One region of the Nonomuraea terrae genome, then DNA from elsewhere that is predicted to be linked to it. Evidence: predicted binding sites of a transcription regulator. Region 1 holds the regulator's gene; each other region holds the start of a gene.
The links. Region 1 encodes LexA, which represses DNA repair genes until DNA is damaged. Its sites were predicted from a motif close to TCGAACANNTGTTCGA; they were not measured.

Region 1 (6,507 bases):
CCGGACGGAGTTGTTGGCGTTCTGGTACTGGACGCTGACGATGTCTTTCCCGCCGAGGTCCATGTCGAAGCCGGCGTCGCGCAGCGCGCGGATCTTGTCCTCCTCGCGCGCCTTGGTCTCGATGAACTCCTCGATGTCGGGGTGGTCGACGTCGAGCACGACCATCTTGGCCGCCCGGCGGGTGGCGCCGCCGGACTTGATGGTGCCGGCGCTCGCGTCGGCGCCGCGCATGAACGACACCGGGCCGCTGGCCGTGCCGCCGCTCGACAACAACTCCTTCGACGAACGGATGCGGGACAGGTTGACACCCGACCCGGAACCGCCCTTGAAGATCACGCCCTCTTCCTTGTACCACTCCAGGATCGACTCCATCTGGTCGTCCACGGAGAGGATGAAGCAGGCGCTCACCTGCTGCGGCGACTTGGTGCCGACGTTGAACCAGACCGGCGAGTTGAACGCGAACACCTGGTGCGCCAGCGCGTGCTTCAGCTCGTGGTCGAAGATCTCGGCGTCCTCGTCGCTGGCGAAGTAGCCGTGCTCGAGGCCCGTCGTGGTGTAGACGCCGACGACCCGGTCGATCAGCTGCTTCAGGCTCCACTCACGCTGCGGGGTGCCCACCGCCCCCCGGAAGTATTTCGTCGTCACGATGTTGGCGGCGTTGACCGACCAGAACTCGGGGAACTCGACACCCCGCTGCTCGAAGTTGATCGACCCGTCGCGCCAGTTGGTCATGACGACGTCGCGGCGCTCCCACTTGATCTCGTCATACGGGTGCACACCGGGCTTGGTGAAGATCCGCTTCATCTTCAGCCCCTTGCGCGGACGCTTGCCCCCGCGCGCGACCGAACCGCTGGCCGTCTCCGTCATGACTCCCCCTTCTCCGCCTTCAACTGTGAGATCTCGGCCTCGAAGTCCGCCAGGCTCTCGAAACCGCGATAAACCGATGCGAACCGCAGGTAGGCGACCTCGTCGAGATCGCGCAACGGGCCGAGGATGGCCAGACCCACCTCGTTGGAGGGGATCTCGGCCGCGCCCTTCGCCCTGATCGCCTCCTCCACCCGCTGCCCGAGCTGCGCCAGCGAGTCCTCACTGACCGGCCTGCCCTGGCACGCCCGTCGCACGCCCGCGACCACCTTGTCCCGTGAGAACGGCTCCGTCACCCCGCTGCGCTTGCTCACCATGAGCAGAACGGTCTCCTGCGTGGTGAACCTGCGCCCGCATTCGGGGCAGGTGCGGCGGCGCCTGATGGCGGCCCCGTCGTCGGTGGAGCGACTGTCGATGACCCTGGTGTCAGGGTGGCGACAGAACGGACAGTGCACGCGTTCGCCTCCAAGACGTCCGGCCACCACACGCGCCAAATCCGTCATTACGGGGACGCTCGCGCACACTCCACAGCCGGCCATGGAGCGGTCACAGAAACACAAGGTGTGGTGAACTACATCGGTGTAACTACTAGATGTTGTGGTCCAACCGTAGAAGCGTGCGACCATGAACGCAAGTTGAGCAACCCCATCGGCACGAAGTCGCTGATCAGCCCACCGACACCACCAGCCCCCGGCGTGTCGTCCCTGGGCGGGTGCTCCCGCCGCAGGTGAGGGCGTCACAGCAGTTGTTCGGGACCTCGATGGTGAACAAACCTCACAATCCTAACGGCCGACACACCCACCGCCCTCAGCCCGCCCGGGGCGAGCAGCCGTGCCCCAGGGAAGCGGCGAGGAATGGAGGGCGATCAAGGAGGGTGGCCACGTCCCCCAGGCCGTCCCGTCGGCGGGTGACCGAGCGAGGCCTGCGCCCGGCGTACGAGGGGCAGCTGCCCAGCCGGCGCCGTCCGGCACTCCCACGACGCAGAACCTCCGCCCCACGAAACCACCCCGCACGGTGCGAAGCCCGCTCGCCACGCGTGCCCGCCCGGCGCCGTCCGGATCTCGGACCGTGGCCGGAACCGCCCCACGGACGAACCCTCCCCGCATGGTGAGAAGCCCTGTCGGGACGGGAGCAACTGCCCGCCCGGCACTGTCTGGGCCTCCCACACCGCGGACAGAATCGAGCCCACAGAGGAACCGGCCAAGAACCCAGCCCCACGGACGAAATCGGCCCCGCAGAAGCGACCTCCCGCAGGGTCCGGTTGGAAGCAGCCCCGCCTGTCCCGCTCCAGCCTGGGCTGGTGGCGTCCGGGCGGACCCCTGCCGAGCGGCTTCCGCGCCGTCCTGCTTCCCCGTGCCGTCGCTCGTCGCCTGAGCGGAACACCCTTAGGTGAGGTCGTCCCCGTCTGTGAGGTCTCGCCCCTACAGCAAGGTCATCCGTAAGGCGGGATGGGAGGTCGGCATGGGGGTCAACGTAGTGCGGCGGTGTTCGCCGGGACGTAGAGTCGCGTGCCGGAACGGATGAGGGAGTCGGGCAGGCCGTTCAGACGCTTGATCTCCTCCACCATGGCCCCCGTGTCGTCCCGCTCGGTGAGCGCGTCGGCGATCGCCCACAGCGTGTCCCCCTTCTCGACCTCCACCCAGGGCACTCCGGCGTGACCCGTCACCACGACCCGCACATCGGCATGACTCGCGGCACGCGTGCCGAGCCAGAACCCGCCCAAGGACAGCAGCGCCATGGCCATCACCAGCACGATCCGCCCGCGCCGGGTCAGGCGTACCGGAGGAACCGACCGTCCCCGCCCCTTATTCCCTCCGGGCCCCTGCCCGCCGAACCGCAGCCCTCTGCGCCGCCGCCGTCCTCCCGAACGGCGCTCCCCAGGTCTCTGCCCCCCGAACCGTCGCCCCTCCGACCGCGGCTTCCCGCGCCGCCACCGCTCCCCCGAGGCCGGCCCTCCGGACCGTCCCCCCTCGTGCTCCCGCCCTCCGGGCCCCCGCTCCCCTGAGCGCCCCGGCCGCCCCTCTCCGGCCCGCCGCTCCCCGACCGGCCGCTCTCGCGGGCCGTCTCGCGGGCCGGAGCGCCGGCTCGCCACCGTCATGTCGTCGTCACCACCCGTACGCGGCGGCGGGACAAGGCGCAAATGAGCCCTTCCCTCACCACTCGAACGGGACCCCGACCTCTTCCCTGAATTCCGGCGGAGCGTGGCCCGCCCGCGCGTATTGTCTCCCCGTCGATCAGTGCTCCGGGTGGCATCGGCGAGCAAGGTGAGCTGATTGGTGTCTTCGCTGGTCGTATCGGTATTTGAGGGTGTTCGCATGGATGACCTCCTGCCGTGCGACCCGAGGAAAAGGCCAAATAAAGATCAGCAAATCGAACACGGTGTCGATCGAACTCCCGTACGATGTTGTACACCACACCGGCGATGATTTCGAGGAAGACTCGAACAATTGTTTGAGAATGATCTTCAACAGCGATAACGTCGCTGTGTGCGACATCGAGACCACGGACCGGGAGGTCCGCCGGTGAGGCGGGCCGCCAGGCGAGGAGGAGCAGCATGACCGAGCGGGATGACACAAGCGGGGTCAGCGACCTCGCGGTGCGCCGACGAGACTCCCTGGGGCTCACCCCCAGGCAGCGCAAGATCCTGGAAGTGATCCGCGACTCGGTGCAACAACGCGGATATCCGCCGTCCATGCGCGAGATCGGCGAGGCGGTGCAGCTGACCAGCACGTCCAGCGTGTCACACCAGCTCACGGCGCTGCAGCGCAAGGGCTATCTGCGCCGCGACCCCCACCGGCCGCGCGCGCTGGAGGTCCGCCTCCCCGGCGAGCCCGTGATGTGGGTCGACCCCGACGCCGGCTCCGAGGAGCCCACGGTCAGCCGCCCGACGGCCGCCTACGTCCCGCTCGTGGGCCGCATCGCCGCCGGTGGGCCGATCCTCGCCGAGGAGAGCGTCGAAGACGTCTTCGCGCTGCCCAAGCAGCTCGTCGGCGAGGGCACGCTGTTCCTCCTGCAGGTCACCGGTGACTCGATGATCGAGGCCGCCATCGCCGACGGCGACTGGGTGGTCGTCCGCCAGCAGCCGGTGGCCGAAAGCGGTGACATCGTCGCCGCCATGATCGACGGCGAGGCCACGGTCAAGACCTTCAAGCGCAAGGACGGGCACGTCTGGCTCGTCCCCCACAACGCCAACTACGAGCCGATCCCGGGCGACGAGGCCAGCGTCCTGGGCAAGGTCGTGGCGGTGCTGCGCCGCCTCTAGTCGCGACGAAGGCCCGGGCGCCCACCAGAGGGCCCCGGGCGCCCGTCCCACCACGGCACGCGACGCCTCTCACCCCACGGCTCGGCCACCCGCCGCACCGCCACCCCAGGCATCTCCGGTTCGGCCCTCCTGCCGACTCGCTCTCACGTCTCGATGCGCACCCCGACTCGCCCGCTGGAACGCGAACCCCAGACCGCCTGCCCTGAGCCGGCCAAGGAGCCGGTCCGGAGATCGAATGCCGGTCCCGATTCGCACTCTCCCGATCGTCGGACGCCGCACCCGAAGCCAGCCCGCTGCCTCGTCAAGCTCGGTCCCGCTTCGCGCACTCTCCCGATCGTCGGACACCCCACCCGAGTCACCCGCCGCCTCGTCAAGCCGGTCCCGCTTCGCGCTCACTCGGCCGTCACGCACGTCTCCGTCCGCACACGATCGGCCTGACCCTGATCCACGTCGACCAGGTCAGCCACCCCGAACGACGACCGACGAGGAAGCCAAGACCTCAAAGTCGGACGCCGCACCCGAGTCACCCCTTGCCTCGTCAAGCCGGTCCCGATTCGCACTCTCCCGATCGTCGGACGCCGCACCCGAAGCCACCCGCCACCTCGTCAAGCCCGGTCCCGCTTCGCACTCACTCGGCCGTCACGCACGTCTCCGTCCGCACACGATCGGCCCGACCCTGATCCACGTCGACCAGGTCAGCCACCCCGAACGACGACCGACGAGGAAGCCAAGACCTCAAAGTCGGACGCCGCACCCGAGTCACCCCCTGCCTCGTCAAGCCGGTCCCGATTCGCACTCTCCCGATCGTCGGACGCCGCACCCGAACCCAGCCCGCCACCTCGTCAAGCCCGGTCCCGCTTCGCACTCACTCGGCCGTCACGCACGTCCCCGTCCGCACACGATCGGCCCGACCCTGATCCACGTCGACCAGGTCAGCCACCCCGAACGACGACCGACGAGGACGCCAAGACCTCAAAGCTCGTGAAGCACGCCCTCACCCACGACCGGGTGATCCGGTACCCGCGAAGGACCGAGATCCCTAGGACCTGGACGTCACCCCCGACCACGTCAGCGAACTGCGCCGGCAGCCCGCCGGGCGGGCATTTCATACCGGCCTCGTTCTGGGCACCACATCCGTTACGCCGGAAGAATCACGACGCGGATCTGGGACGAGTACGCGGAAACCACTACGTCGATCGCGATTCACCGCATTGCCCTGTGGGCGTTGCTGACCGCCACCATGGTGGCCGAGCTCCTCATATTCCGATTCGGCCCGCGGCGTCCAAGGTGGCCGCGGCTGGGATCGGCGCCGCTCGCCGCGACGACCTACGTGCCCGCGCGGCCGGCCCTCCTCTCCTCGGCGGGGGCTGATCGCCTACCCCTCGGCAGCCGAGTGCACCGGTCACGCGGTCCTGCTGCTCGCAGTGATCGCCTGGGCCTCCGACAGATCCGCCACAGTGCTGATCTGCGCCGCGGTCGCGCTCACCTCGATGGTGATCGGCCTGCGCTTGTGGCATGGCCACCGAGCCGACCGCGCCGCGGAACATGCCACCGCTGCCCCGGACCGGCCGTACGCCTGGCGGAGTCGTACGCCTCCACCCGTCTGGCAGCGCATGCAGGGGGCCGATCGACGTCACGCGGTGCGTCGTCAGCGGGTCGTGTAGAGCGTGTGGGCGGCGGTGATCGCGTGGGTGGCGAAGGCGAGGACGTCCTGGCGGCGCTCGAAGGGGGAGGCGTACAGGGATCGGCGTGGGGTGCCGAAGTGGTCGGCGAGGCCCGACAGATGGCTCGACGCGGTCGGAAGGGCAGTGTCCTCTTCGCGCAGACGCAGCGCTTCGTTGAGCACGCGGTGCCAGCGCGACGGGAACGCCCGCAGGGCGTGCAGGGCCGCGCCCGTCTTGGAGGTGAGCTCGCCGGTCGCCAGCGTATAGTGCAGCCGGGAGACGCCCGTGACCAGCCACACGGTGGCGTACCCGCCGAAACAGGCCAGCCCCCACGGCGAGACGACGCGGGAGGCGCGGGCGACGAGGCGGCGCCAGTAGTGGTCGAGGTTCGCGTCCGTCCAGGCGGCCAGGGCCTCGGGATCGTTCCAGATGTCGAGATCCTTGGGCTTGGGGCCGCGGCAGGTGACCCCGTGACGGGCCAGGGTGTGCCAGGTGACCGGGTTGAGGTCGCCGCGCCGGTTGAGCCGCCCGGCGTGCGCCTGCGGACGCTGCCCGAGCGAGGCGGGATCGCGGCGGAGGTCGTCCCAGGTGAGATAGACGCCGTCGAACGGGTGGACACCGAGCTTGGCGTGGATGCGTTCGATCACCTCGACCGGCGGCGGCTCGGTCGTCACGGCCACGAAGTCGACGTCGCTCGTCGTCGGCCGGTAGTCGCCC
Region 2 (6,507 bases), 800 kb from region 1:
GGACGTGGACGGGCTGGCGGCGGCGCTCAACCGGGTCATCGCGGACCGGGAGCTGCGGGTGCGCCTGGGGGCGGCGGCGGCCGAGACGGCGAAGCTTTACGCCGCGGAACGGGTGATGCCGCTGTGGGAGCAGTTGTTCACTGATTTGTTTCGTGATCGTCGTGTATCACGTGACTCATGGCACTCAGGGTGATTACTAACCAGATTTGCGGCATATTTGGCTAAAAGATTTACTCTTTTCCGTTTTGCCTGGTCTGTCAGGGTTTTCGGGGTTGCGAGTCAGGATATTTCGGACATTTCGCCAACATCTCCCCAAGATGCGCGGCACTCTGAACCGCATGCGTAACCGGAAAGCTTTTACGACAGCCGCGGCAGGCGCCCTTGCTCTGGTCACGGGGCTCACGGGACCCGCGTATGCACAGGCGACCACCGCCACCACCGCTGCCGCCGCTCCCCTGTCGGCGACCGACTCCCCCACCGTGTACGGCAAGGCCGCGTACCTGATGGACGCCGCGTCGGGCGACGTGTTGTTCGAGAAGGCCGGCACCGAGCGGATGCCGATCGCGAGCCTGACCAAGACCATGACGGCGTACGTCGTGCTGAAGACCGCCAAGCCGACCGACGTGGTGCGGATCGAGCGGGAGGACGTGAAGTACGCCGTGGACGGCGGCGGCACCACCGCGAACCTGCGCCCCGGCGACCGCATCACGGTCGGCCAGCTCCTCTACGGCCTCCTGCTCCCCTCCGGCGCCGACGCCGCTCACGCCCTCGCCCGCACGTACGGGCCCGGCGTGCCCGGGTTCGTGGCCAAGATGAACGCCACGGCCCGCGAACTCGGCATGAACGACACCCAGTACGTCAACGCCGACGGCCTGCCCATGCCGGGCAGCGACGGCTACTCCACCGCCAGGGACCAGGCGGTACTGGCCGCCAAGGCGCTGCAGGTGCCGCTGATCAAGGAGGTCGCCGGCACCCGGTTCCACCGCCTGCCGGCCGGTGACGGGCACCGTTCGTACAGCTGGCGCAACACCAACCGGCTGCTCGGCACGTCCGGCGCGGTGGGGCTGAAGACGGGCTTCACCAGAGCGGCGGGCTACTGCCTGGCGTTCGCGGGCGAGTCGCGCGGGCGGCTGCTGGTCGGCGTGCTGCTCGACGAGTCGGTCTCCAGCCGGCGCTTCTCGACGGCCGGGAACCTGCTGTCGTGGGGTGCTTCCATCCACCAGGACCTCTAGCGCCCTCTAGCGCCCGTGTGATCGTTCGGACTATTTTGTCCTGACATGAGGCTTCGCATCGCGTGGGGCACGCTGTCAGCGGCGCTCGTCCTCGCCGCTCCGCTGCCCGCACATGCCGGGCCGCAGCCCAAGCTCGGCTGGGAGGCCCAGCACACCGGGGCGAGCGCGCGCCTGCGCGGCCTCGCGCCCGTCAGCCGGGACGTCGCGTGGGCCTCCGGCTCCGGAGGCACCGTCCTGCGCACCGAGGACGGCGGATGGAACTGGCAGGACGTCTCCCCGCCCGGCGCGTCCGCCCTGGACTTCCGCGACATCGAGGCGTTCGACGCGGACAACGCCGTCGCGTTGTCCATCGGGGCGGGCCCCGACTCGCGCGTCTACCGGACGGACGACGGCGGGCGCACCTGGACGGAGGTGTTCAGGAACGACGAGCCGCAGGCGTTCTACGACTGCGTGGCGTTCTTCGACCGGCGACACGGGCTGGCGATGAGCGACCCTGTGGACGGCAGGTTCCGCATCCTGGCCACCGACGACGCGGGCTGGACGTGGCGGGTGCTGCCCGCCACCGGGATGCCGCCGGCGCTGCGGGGCGAGGCCGGGTTCGCGGCCGGCGGGCAGTGTCTGGCGACGGCCGGCGGGCGGGACGCGTGGCTGGCCACCGGAGGGGCGGAGCGCTCGCGGGTGTTCCACTCCTCCGACCGGGGCCGTACGTGGACGGTGTCCGGCACGCCGATCCCGGCGGACGACCCGGCGCGCGGCGTCTTCGGGCTCGCCTTCCGCGACCCGCGCCACGGCCTCGCGGTCGGCGGCGACTTCCGCGCCGACCAGCCTTCGCCCACGGCGGCGGCGGTGACCGGGGACGGCGGAGCCACCTGGCAGCCGGCCGACGCGCCTCCCCCCGCGTACCGCTCGGGCGTCGCCTGGCTGCCCCACCTGCCTTCGGCCGCCGTCGCCGTCGGGCCCTCGGGAAGCGACGTGACGTACACGGGCGGGCGGAGCTGGCAGACGTTCGACACCGGGTCGTACGACACGGTGTCGTGCGCGCGCGACGGATCCTGCTGGGCCTCCGGCGAACAGGGCCGACTCGCCCGCCTCACCATCACCCCGGCCGCAGCCGTCCGCCGCGCCTGACCGGCGGCGCGCGCGTCAGCGCACGCCGCGTGGGCGGAACTGGATGCTGATGCGGGGGCCGGACGGGCGGGTCGTCTTCGGGACGGCGTGCTCCCACGTGCGCTGGCAGCTGCCGCCCATCACGATGAGGTCGCCGTGGCCGAGGTCGCGCCGGATCGAGGGGCCGCCGCCGCGCGGCCGGAGCAGCAGCGGGCGGGGGCTGCCGACCGAGAGGATCGCGACCATGGTGTCCTCGGCGCTGCCCCGCCCGATGGTGTCGCCGTGCCAGGCCACGCTGTCGCGGCCGTCGCGGTAGAAACAGAGCCCGGCCGTCCGGAACGGCTCGCCCAGCTCCTGGCCGTAGTGGGCGTCGAGCGCCCGCCTGGCGTCGTCGAGCACCGGCTCGGGCAGGGTCTCGCCCTCGTCGTAGAACTTCAGCAGCCGGGGCACGTCGACGACCCTGTCGTACATCCGCCGCCGCTCGGCCCGCCACGGCACGGTCCCGGCCAGCCGTTCGAACAGGATGTCGGCGCCCGTCAGCCAGCCCGGCCGCAGGTCGATCCAGGCGCCCCGGCCGAGGTGGGTGCGCCGGACGGTGCCGCCGAGCGGCCCGAGCCGTGACTCCTCGTCAAGATCGAGCAAAGATGCTTGGAACGCGGCTGTCATGATGCCGAGTGTACGCCAGTCTTCAAACATCCATTCGAGTGTGTCTCCTCAGGAGACGGAACGCCCCAGGTACGCGGCCAGCCGGTCGGCATGGGTCGCGCCGGGCCGCGGCTCCTGCCCCGGGGCGAACGAGCCGCCCGGCGTACGCGCCTGGTCTGTCGCCTCCCACTCGTGTAACGTCTTTCTCGTGTTACGCCGTTACATGACCGGCGCAGTGGCCGCCCGCACCGGGGACGAGATGTCGGGACCGGCGCTGCTCGTCACGGGGCTGGCCGTCACGGGGTCGCCCGTGCTCGCGTCGTGGCTGCTGTCCGGGCTGACCGTGTCGGCCGCCGTCGGAGGGCCGCTCCTCGGTGTCCTGATCGACCGATCGCGCCGTCCGGGCCGGCTGCTGGCGTACTGCCTGGCCGGGTACGCGGCCGGCCTCCTGCTGGTGCTGGTCGGGTTCGGCCGGGTGCCGGACGCGGCCCTGATCGCCCTGGCGGTCGCCACCGGCCTGCTGGGCCCGGCGCTCACGGGCGGCTGGACGGCGCAACTCCCCCTGGTCGCCGGGCCGGAGCGGCTCGGCCGGGCCACGGCCCTGGACTCCATGAGCTACAACGCGGCCGGCCTGGCCGGACCCGCCCTGGTGGGGGTGGTCGCCGCGGTGGGGGGCAACGCGGCGGTCCTCCCGATGTGCGCCGTTTTCCTGCTCGCCGCATCACCCGCCGCCTGGACCCTTCCTGTCCGCGGGCAGGACGCCGAAGGCATGACCCGTAACCCCGTGCGGGACGTCGCGCCGGATGACCGAGGAGGCGGTCACGAGGAGTTCCGCGACGGTGAAGGCGCGGTGCGGGGGCTTGTGCGGGAAGTGCGGGAGGGGTTCACGGTCATCGTCAGGAACGGTGCGCTTCGACGGGCGACGGTCGGGTCCATGGTGTCGTGTGCCGGGCTGCCCATGCTGGTCGTCGCGGCGCCGGTGCTGGGGATCAGGCTCGCCGGGGAGAGCGGTTACGGCACGCTGCTGCTGGCCGTGGCCTCGGCGTGCGGGCTTGCGGTCAACGCCGTACTGGCCGCTCACCAGCGGCGGGTGCGGCGCTGGGACGTGGTGCAGGCGGGCGGGACCGCGGTGCTCGGCGTCGGGATGGCGCTGGCGGCGGTGGCGGACGCGTTCTGGATCGCCGTGGTCGCCGCCGCCGTCGTGGGCGCCGGCGAGGGGCCCCAGCTGACGGCGTTGTTCGCCGTGCGCCACCGTGAGGCGCCCGCCCGGCTGCGCGGCCAGGTGTTCACCACGGGTGCCAGCCTCAAGATCACCTCGTTCGCGCTCGGCTCGGCGCTGGCCGGGCCGCTGGCGGCGTACTCGACGGGAGCCGCCCTTGCCGCCGGCGCGGCCCTGCAGGTTGCGGCCGTCGCCGCACTCCTGCCCCGACGCGTGTCCTCCCCGCACGGTGACCGCCCGAACGAGAAGGAAGCACCACAGCGCAGACCATGAGGGGTCGGCCACCGGGCAGATGCGGGACGTGTGGCACAACCTGGGCAGCCCGGCCCCGTCGCCACGGCGGTTGCCGGACTGACGCGGGGAATGAAGGGGTGAGGCGGTACCCGGCGTCCCGGCATACGCTTCTTGGGTGAAGGTTCACTCGACCAAGGCGATGGCCGCACGAGCCGTCGACCTGTGCGTGGCGTTGCTGCACGAGGAGCCGTCGATCGAGTCGGTGACGCGCATCCTGCGCGAGCACGGCGAGAGCGGAGACTTCGGTCTGGGCGAGGACGACGTGACGCAGATGCGCGCGGCGGCGGCCCGCCTGCGCGAGGTGCTGGCCGCACCCGACGCCGACCAGGCGGCGGCGCTGCTGAACGAACTGCTCGCCAGAGCCGCTCGCGCGCCCCGGCTGACCAGCCACGGGGGCACGACCACCTGGCATCTGCACGTCGACAGCCGCGACGAAGCGCCGTGGGCGGAGTGGTTCCTCGCCTCGTCGGCGATGGCACTGGCGGTGCTGCTGGCCGACTACCAGCGGGTGCCCGGCGGACTGTGCGCGTCGGCCGGCTGCCGCCGGCCGTACATGGACTTCGGGGGCGGCAGCCCGCGCCGCTACTGCAGCGCCCGCTGCGCCACCCGCGAACGCGTCGCCGCCCACCGCTCCCGCACCCACTGAGGGCCCGGGACCACACCCGCCGTCAACCGCCTCCGGCTCCGGCTCGCAGGTGAGCTGTCAGGCAGGCTCGAACTCCAGTGCCCTGCCCAACGTCCGGCGCACCGGGGACTGCCGCACCCGTTCGGCCACCGCTTGGTACTGGGCCTCGTCCACCGGCGGGTCCAGGACGAGCTCGTAACGGAAGCGCGTGACCGCCTCCTGGCGGTCCAGCGTCACCACGACGCTCACCCCGGTGTCGGTCAGGCCCATGTCCACCAGCGCCATCCGGGCCGAGATGGTCATGCACGTGGCCAGCGCCGCCTCCAGCAGTTCGTGCGGTCGCGGACCCGACGAGCCACCCACACCGTTCTTGACGGTGTCCGCCGACGCCGTGTTCCGCCCCGCGCGGAACCTGACCTGATACGGCGCTGTCAGCGCCCGTGCTTCCACCATGGCCGGTTCCTCCCGATCGGTGTCGACTCGTAGAAGGTACCTGACTGTCCAGGAGATGAGAAGGCTGTCTCATTGTTCGGACATCAAGGGCCTCGGAGTTCGGTGAGGAGGGTGGCCAGGCGGTTCATGGAGTCTCGGCCGCCCCTTGCCCCGTTCGCGCGGACGATGGCGTCGCGGGCCTCCACCGACCGGTGCACCGACTGGGCGACGTACCGGGTGGCGCCGTCCACCGGGGTCAGGGTGACCGTTTCCAGGGCGACGTCGCCGGGCGTGCCCTCGTACTCCCACGTGCGCACGAACCGCTCCGGCGGCACGACGGCGTGGTAGACGCCGCCGAAGGCGTACTCCCGGCCGTCGGCGTCGATGTTGACGAAGCGCCAGCGACCGCCGGGCCGGACCTCCATGAGGTCGACGCGGGTGGCCAGGAAGGTCGGCCCCCACCAGCGCGGGATCAGCTGCGGGTCGGTGACCACCCGGAAAACGACGTCGGGCGGCGCGTCGAAGAGATGGATCATGATGATGTCCTGCCGGCCCGGTTCGATGACGAACTCGGTCTCAGCCCTGCTCATGCCTGCTCCTGTCCTTGTCGCTCTGAACGCGCCGGATCTCCCGCTCCAGGCGGTCGAAGCGGTCACTCCAGTGCGCCCGGTAGCGGTCGATCCACGCGGAGGCCGTCTCCAGCGGGGCGCTCTCCAGACGGCAGGGACGCCACTGGGCGTCGCGGCCCCGGGTGATCAGCCCCGCGCGTTCCAGCACCTTGAGGTGTTTGGAGACGGCCTGGAGGCTCATGTCGAACGGCTCGGCCAGCTCGTTGACCGTCGCCTCGCCCTCGGCCAGCCGCGCGAGGATGGCCCGCCGCGTCGGGTCGGCCAGGGCGGCGAAGGTGCGGCTGAGCTCGTCGTCGGACATCCAGGCGATCTTCCTGTCGGGGT
Region 3 (6,507 bases), on a different contig from region 1:
CGAACACGTCGCCCACGCGCGACTCGTAGACCATCTCCTCGTCGAGCTCACCCACCCGGGAGGCCCGCTCACCGACCAGGAACACTCCGAACAGGCCCCGGTCGGGGATCGTGCCGCCGTTGGTGACCGCCAGCCGCTGCGCGCCCGGCCGCCCCCGCAGGGTGCCGGTGACGCGGTCCCACACGATGCGCGGGCGCAGCTCGGTGAACTCCTCGCTCGGGTAGCGCCCGGCCAGCATGTCGAGGGTGGCCTCCAGCGCGCTCCTCGGCAGCGTGGCGTAGGAGGCGGCGCGCTTGATCACGGACTCCAGCTCGTCGACCGTCCACTCGTCGAGCGCCGTCATCGCGACGATCTGCTGGGCGAGCACGTCGAGCGGATTACGCGGATAGCGCAGCTCCTCGATCATGCCGCTCTTCATCCGCTCGGCCACCACGGCCGTCTGCACCAGGTCTCCCCGGTATTTCGGGAAGATGACCCCCTTCGACACCGCGCCCACCTGGTGGCCGGCCCGGCCGATGCGCTGCAGCCCGCTCGCCACGCTCGGCGGCGCCTCCACACACGCGACCAGGTCGACCGCCCCCATGTCGATGCCCAGCTCCAGGCTGGAGGTGGCGACCACGGCGGGCAGGCGGCCCGACTTGAGCGCCTCCTCGATCTGCGCCCGCTCCTCCTTGGACACCGAGCCGTGGTGGGCCCGGACGATCTCCGTCACCGTGCCCTTGCTCGCCCCGGCCTGGGCCATCATGTCGGCGGGCGTGCGTTTGGGCCCCGTCTCCCAGATCGACAGGTCGACGGCCTCGCCGCCCTGACCCCTGTCGTACGCCAGCTCGTTGAGGCGGGTGCACAGCCGCTCGGCCAGCCGCCGCGAGTTGGCGAAGACGATCGTGGAGCTGTGGGCCTCGATCAGGTCGAACAGGCGATCTTCGACATGGGGCCAGATCGACCGGTTGGCGGGATCGGGCGCGAACTCCCCGCCCTCCTGCCGCGGCCGGGCCTCCATCTCCGTCATGTCCTCGACCGGGACGACGACCTCGACCTCGATCTGCTTGTCGGACGGCGGCTGCACCACGGTGGCCGGCCGCGCCCCGCCCAGGAACGCCGCCACCTCGCTCACCGGCCGCACGGTCGCCGACAGCCCCACCCGCTGCGCCGGCCGGTCGAGCAGCGCGTCGAGCCGCTCCAGGCTGAGGGCCAGGTGGGCGCCGCGCTTGGTGGCCGCGACCGCGTGCACCTCGTCGACGATCACCGTCTCGACCGTGCGCAACGCCTCGCGCGCCTGGCTGGTGAGCAGCAGGAACAGTGACTCGGGAGTGGTGATGAGGATGTCGGACGGCTTGGCCGCGAACCGCCTGCGGTCCTGCGCGGGCGTGTCTCCCGAGCGGATCGCCACCGAGATCTCCGGCACCGGCAGCCCCAGCCGCCGCGCCGTCTGCTTCAGACCGGCGAGCGGCGCGCGCAGGTTGCGCTCGACGTCGACCGCCAGCGCCTTGAGCGGCGAGACGTAGAGCACGCGCGTGCCCTTGCGCTCGGTGTCGGGGGTCGCGCCCGCCAGCCGGTCGAGCGACCACAGGAACGCCGCCAGCGTCTTGCCCGACCCCGTCGGCGCCACGACCAGGGTGTTGTCGCCGCGCGCGATCGACTCCCAGGCGCCCTCCTGGGCGGCCGTGGGTGCGCGGAACGCTCCGGCGAACCATTGCGTGGTCACCTGGCTGAAGTGGTCTAGCGAGCTCACCAGGCCATACTGCCTCGCGCCACCGACAGAAAACGCCGGCCCGTGGTTGAGCAGGGGCCTTCGCGGACATACAGCGACCGTGACCATCGACCACGCGGCCATCGACGCCCGCCGTACCGAAATCAGACAGCGCTATCTCTTACCGCACCGGCCTTCGAGCAGCGCCCGCGGCCTCCACCACGTGGCCCTGCTCTCCTCGGACGTGGAGCGGACCGTCAAGTTCTATCAGGAGCTCCTGGAGTTCCCGCTCACCGAGATCATCGAGAACCGCGACCACCAGGGTTCGAGCCACTTCTTCTTCGACATCGGCAACGGCAACCTGCTGGCGTTCTTCGACTTCCCCGGCCTCGACCTGGGCCCGTACCGCGAGGTGCTGGGCGGTCTGCACCACATCGCGATCTCGGTCGACCCCGCGACGTGGGAACGGCTGCGCGGGAAGCTGGAGATGGCCGGCGTGCCGCACCAGATAGAGAGCGGCGCCTCCATTTACTTCAAGGACCCCGACGGCGCCCGGCTGGAGCTGCTCGCCGACCATCTCGGTGAGATGTACGGCGCGCGGGTGCTGTGATCTAACGCCGCGACGGCCTGCGCGTGCGCGGCCTGCCCGCACGGGGTTGCCGCCTGATGCCCGCGTGCCGCTCGGCACGCTCGGCCTTCTCCTTCTGTACGGCGAGACGCAGCAGGTGTGCCAACCGGCGGCGCTTGGCCCTGTTGGCCTTCGTCCTGGGGGGCTTCGGGGGTGAAGACTTGGGGGTCTTTGGCATGCGGATGTCCTACCCACCCTCCAGGCGCTCCCATACTTGAGTGATGCGCCTGACCGAGTTCTGGAGAAGGATGAACGCCCACTTCGGCGAGACGTACGCCGAGTCGTGGGCGCGCGACTTCGTGCTCGCTCCTCTGGGCGGCCGCACGGTCGTGCAGGCGCTGGCCGACGGCGAGAGCGCCAAGACGGTGTGGCGCGCGGTCTGCCAGGTCGAGAACGTCTCGTCCAAGCTGCGCTGATCGGACGGCGCCAGCCGGACGGAGCGCCAGCCGGACGCGGCGCTAGTCGGACGGGGCCAGGTCGAGGACGCGGCGGAGCGTGGCGGCCGTGCGTTCCGGGTCGTCGGCGCTGTCCTGACCGTCCGGAGACCACAGGAACTGCCAGCCGCGGTTCGACGGGGTGGCGAAGATGATCGTCTGGCGGCCCGTGTGCGGGTGCCACACCCACAGCACCGGATCCTCGCCCCCGACCATGCGGCCGACCAGGCCGTGATCGGGCAGCAACTCGGCGAGGGCCTCCAGCCGTACGCGCCGTTCCCCGGTGTAACCGCTCGTCACGTCGCCGCCTCCAACCCTCGCCACTGCAGAGAGTCTCCCCAGCTCATGTCGCGCGAGAACGCGCGCGGCGGCACGGGAACCAGGCGGTCCTGATCAGACGGGGACGAGCTCTCCGGGCAGCGGCTCATTCACGACCCTGGCTCTGATCATGGCCGTGAACAGCTCCGGCTTCTCCCCGTTCCAGCCGTGGCCCACCCCGGGGGCCAGGCACGCCTCGCCGGACGGGAAGCCGGCGGCGATGTCCGAAAGCGAACCCTTGGTCAGATCGTGCTCGTTCTCGCCGGCCACGGCCAGGACGGGACACGGGCAGTCTCCGCTCCGTGCGGGCAGCCGGAAGCCCAGGGCCTCGTCGTTGACCTTCCTGAACGCCTGCCGGGTGGTGGTGCGGGCGGCGTCCTGGTAACCGTCGAGATCCTCCGCCGGTACGTTGAGCGCACGGGCGTTGGCCCGCAGCACCGGGCCCAGCTTCATGACCGGTGCCATCAGCGCGCCGATGAGCCGGAGCCGGCCCGGGTGCGGGAACGGCCGTACGTTCACCCCGCTCACGATCGCGCCGATCACCGTCTCGCAGTGGGCGGCGGCCAGGTGCACGGCCACGTATCCACCCAGGGAGAGCCCCACGACATGCGCCCTTCCGCCTGGCACCAGCGTGGTGATCACCTCGGCGACCAGGCGGGCGGTATCGGACATCGAGCGCCACGGCAGGGCGTTGCTCTTCCCGTGTCCCGGCAGGTCGGGCACCAGGACGCGCAGGTCCGTGGCCAAGGCGTCGACCTGCCTGTTCCACATCCAGCCGGTGGTGCCCACGCCGTGCAGGAGAACGACCGCAGGTGCGTCTTCAGGGCCTGCCTCGTGGACAAAGATCGTCATATCGGCATGCTGACACACCGGCCGGAGGTTCGGCATCGTATGCGCGGACCGCCGCCGTGGCCCATGTCACCGCGCGGGCGGGGACATTCGTGAACGCGGTGCGGTAGCTGCGTGTTCGTGCTGTGATCGAACAGTCGTTCGGCTACGATGGACAGCGTCGGGCCACGTCTTCCCTGACTGCGGCAGAAAATGTCGGTGGCAGGCCATAGCTTTCACTCGACTGATCGGACCACGACCCTCAGGGGGAGTTCCATGGCAATCAACGACCGCGAGAAGGCCCTCGAGACCGCGCTCGCCCAAATCGAGCGGCAGTTCGGCAAGGGCTCTGTCATGAGGCTGGGCGACGACGCCCGAGCTCCCATCGAGGTGATCCCCACGGGGTCGATCTCGCTCGACGTCGCCCTCGGCATCGGCGGGCTCCCGCGCGGGCGCATCGTGGAGATCTACGGCCCCGAGTCCTCGGGTAAGACCACGGTCGCGCTGCACGCGGTGGCCAACGCCCAGCGGGCCGGCGGCATCGCGGCGTTCATCGACGCCGAGCACGCCCTCGACCCCGAATACGCCAAGAAGCTGGGGGTCGACACCGACGCCCTGCTGGTCTCCCAGCCCGACACCGGCGAGCAGGCGCTCGAGATCGCCGACATGCTGATCAGGTCCGGCGCCGTCGACATCATCGTCATCGACTCGGTGGCGGCCCTGGTGCCCAAGGCCGAGATCGAGGGTGAGATGGGCGACAGCCACGTCGGCCTTCAGGCCCGCCTGATGTCCCAGGCCCTGCGCAAGGTCGCCGGCGCCCTCAACAGCACCGGCACCACCGCCATCTTCATCAACCAGCTCCGCGAGAAGATCGGCGTCATGTTCGGCAGCCCCGAGACCACGACCGGTGGTAAGGCGCTGAAGTTCTACGCCTCCGTCCGGCTGGACATCCGCCGCATCGAGACGCTCAAGGACGGCACGGAGGCGGTCGGCAACCGCACCAGGGTCAAGGTCGTCAAGAACAAGATGGCCCCGCCCTTCCGTGTCGCCGACTTCGACATCCTCTACGGGGTGGGCATCTCCCGCGAGGGCGGCCTCATCGACATGGGCGTGGAGCACGGTTTCGTCCGCAAGTCCGGCGCCTGGTACACGTACGAGGGCGAGCAGCTGGGCCAGGGCAAGGAGAACGCCCGCAACTTCCTGAAGAGCCACCCCGACATGGCCAACGAGGTCGAGAAGAAGATCAAGGACAAGCTGGGCGTGGGCCCGCGTCTTGACGCTCCCGCCGAGGCCGCCGCTCCGGCCCCTGCCGCGGCTCCGGCCGCCGCCTCGTCCGGCCGTGGCTCGAAGTCCACCCCGAAGCCGGGTGACGTCTGATCGCCTGACGCATGAGTAACACCGATCGCCCACAGGCGCCCCACCTCCCCGACCGGGGCGCCCGGCTCCCCTCATCGGGCTCATCAGGCGGGCGCGACCTGGCGCGCTCATCCGCCGACGGCTGGCCATCGGTGGACGAGTGGCGCGAACAACGCATCCGCCTGCGCGCAGAGGAACCGTCCACCGCGCCTTACGAGGCGGATGGTCCAGGGCCTGTCTCCGAGGCCGGTGCTTCCGGGCCTATCTCCGAGGCCGGTGATTCAGGATCTGTGTCCGAAGCGGGTAGCCCAGGGCCTGTGTCAGGAGTGGATGATTCAGGGTCTGTCTTCGAGAGGGATGGTTCTAGGCCTGTCTCCGCAGCGGAGGAGCCGAAGGCCGTCTCTGACGTGGAGACGACGCCATCGGCTCCGATCGGGGGTGAGGCGGCCATCGGTTCCGCCGAACGTGCTCCGGACGAGGGCCGCACGGACGCGCGTCCCGGGAGCGAGTGGCACGCCGAGGTCCTGGCCGGGAGCAGTTGGTTCGCGGCCGACCAGAGCGAGCAGGGCATCGATCGGGGCGGCGACGAGACCGAGAGAGCGAGCGGGGGCCGTCGGTCCGGGGGGTCCGGCAGGCGGTCCGGCCGTGCCGGCGGCAAACGGGCCGGGCAGCGTCCACGCGGGCGCGACCGCTCTTCTGGCGAGGACACCGATGCGGGCAGCCCGCCCGGCTGGGCTCCCAGTGGCGACCATCCGCCCGGCTGGGCTTCCGATGGTGATCATTCGACTGGTTGGGCTTCCGGGAGCGATCGTCTGACCGGTTCGGCTCCTGATGGGGATCGCCCGGTGGGCTGGGCCTCCGATGGTGATCGTTCGACTGGTGTCGAGGCCGACTGGGATTCCCGTGGGGGAGCCGGGGGCGAGAGCGATGCTCGCGGGCGGTCCCGAGGGGGAAAGCGGCGCAAGGCCGGGCGTGCAGGCGACCAGGCCGGCGCGGGTGCGGGACATATGGCGGAGGGGCGTACGGGGAAGGGACGGTCCGGCTCTGCAGCCGAGGCCGATCCGGAGGCCGTGGCGCGGAACATCTGCCTGCGACTGCTGACGATGGCGCCCAAGACGCGTGCTCAGCTTGCCGAGGCGCTGCGGAAGAGGGACGTGCCGGAGGAGGCCGCCGAGGCGGTGCTCAGCCGGTTCTCGGAGCTTGGGCTGATCAACGACGAGGCGTTCGCGGCGGCCTGGGTCGACTCCCGGCAC

Region 2: ACIBP6_RS24875 (alpha-ketoglutarate-dependent dioxygenase AlkB) is a predicted target of LexA. The motif match lies at 3,028-3,043, and genes of this name have one in related genera.
Region 3: recA (recombinase RecA) is a predicted target of LexA. The motif match lies at 4,049-4,064, and genes of this name have one in related genera.

Annotation. Positions count from the first base shown of each region.
Region 1 is NZ_JBITLL010000005.1:1,039,562-1,046,068, forward strand. It holds gene ACIBP6_RS28560 (vitamin B12-dependent ribonucleotide reductase) at 1-867, opposite strand, end outside; gene nrdR (transcriptional regulator NrdR) at 864-1,319, opposite strand; gene ACIBP6_RS28570 (LysM peptidoglycan-binding domain-containing protein) at 2,333-2,608, opposite strand; gene lexA (transcriptional repressor LexA) at 3,419-4,126, shown strand; gene ACIBP6_RS28580 (nucleotidyltransferase domain-containing protein) at 5,775-6,507, opposite strand, start outside.
Region 2 is NZ_JBITLL010000005.1:236,638-243,144, forward strand. It holds gene ACIBP6_RS24860 (glycosyltransferase family 4 protein) at 1-193, shown strand, start outside; gene ACIBP6_RS24865 (D-alanyl-D-alanine carboxypeptidase family protein) at 339-1,232, shown strand; gene ACIBP6_RS24870 (WD40/YVTN/BNR-like repeat-containing protein) at 1,278-2,360, shown strand; gene ACIBP6_RS24875 (alpha-ketoglutarate-dependent dioxygenase AlkB) at 2,376-3,005, opposite strand; gene ACIBP6_RS24880 (MFS transporter) at 3,193-4,476, shown strand; gene ACIBP6_RS24885 (CGNR zinc finger domain-containing protein) at 4,613-5,143, shown strand; gene ACIBP6_RS24890 (OsmC family protein) at 5,201-5,575, opposite strand; gene ACIBP6_RS24895 (SRPBCC domain-containing protein) at 5,659-6,144, opposite strand; gene ACIBP6_RS24900 (ArsR/SmtB family transcription factor) at 6,131-6,484, opposite strand.
Region 3 is NZ_JBITLL010000004.1:971,803-978,309, reverse strand. It holds gene ACIBP6_RS22800 (ATP-dependent helicase) at 1-1,735, opposite strand, end outside; gene ACIBP6_RS22795 (VOC family protein) at 1,812-2,300, shown strand; gene ACIBP6_RS22790 (DUF3046 domain-containing protein) at 2,540-2,734, shown strand; gene ACIBP6_RS22785 (hypothetical protein) at 2,777-3,076, opposite strand; gene ACIBP6_RS22780 (alpha/beta fold hydrolase) at 3,146-3,922, opposite strand; gene recA (recombinase RecA) at 4,175-5,275, shown strand; gene recX (recombination regulator RecX) at 5,287-6,507, shown strand, end outside.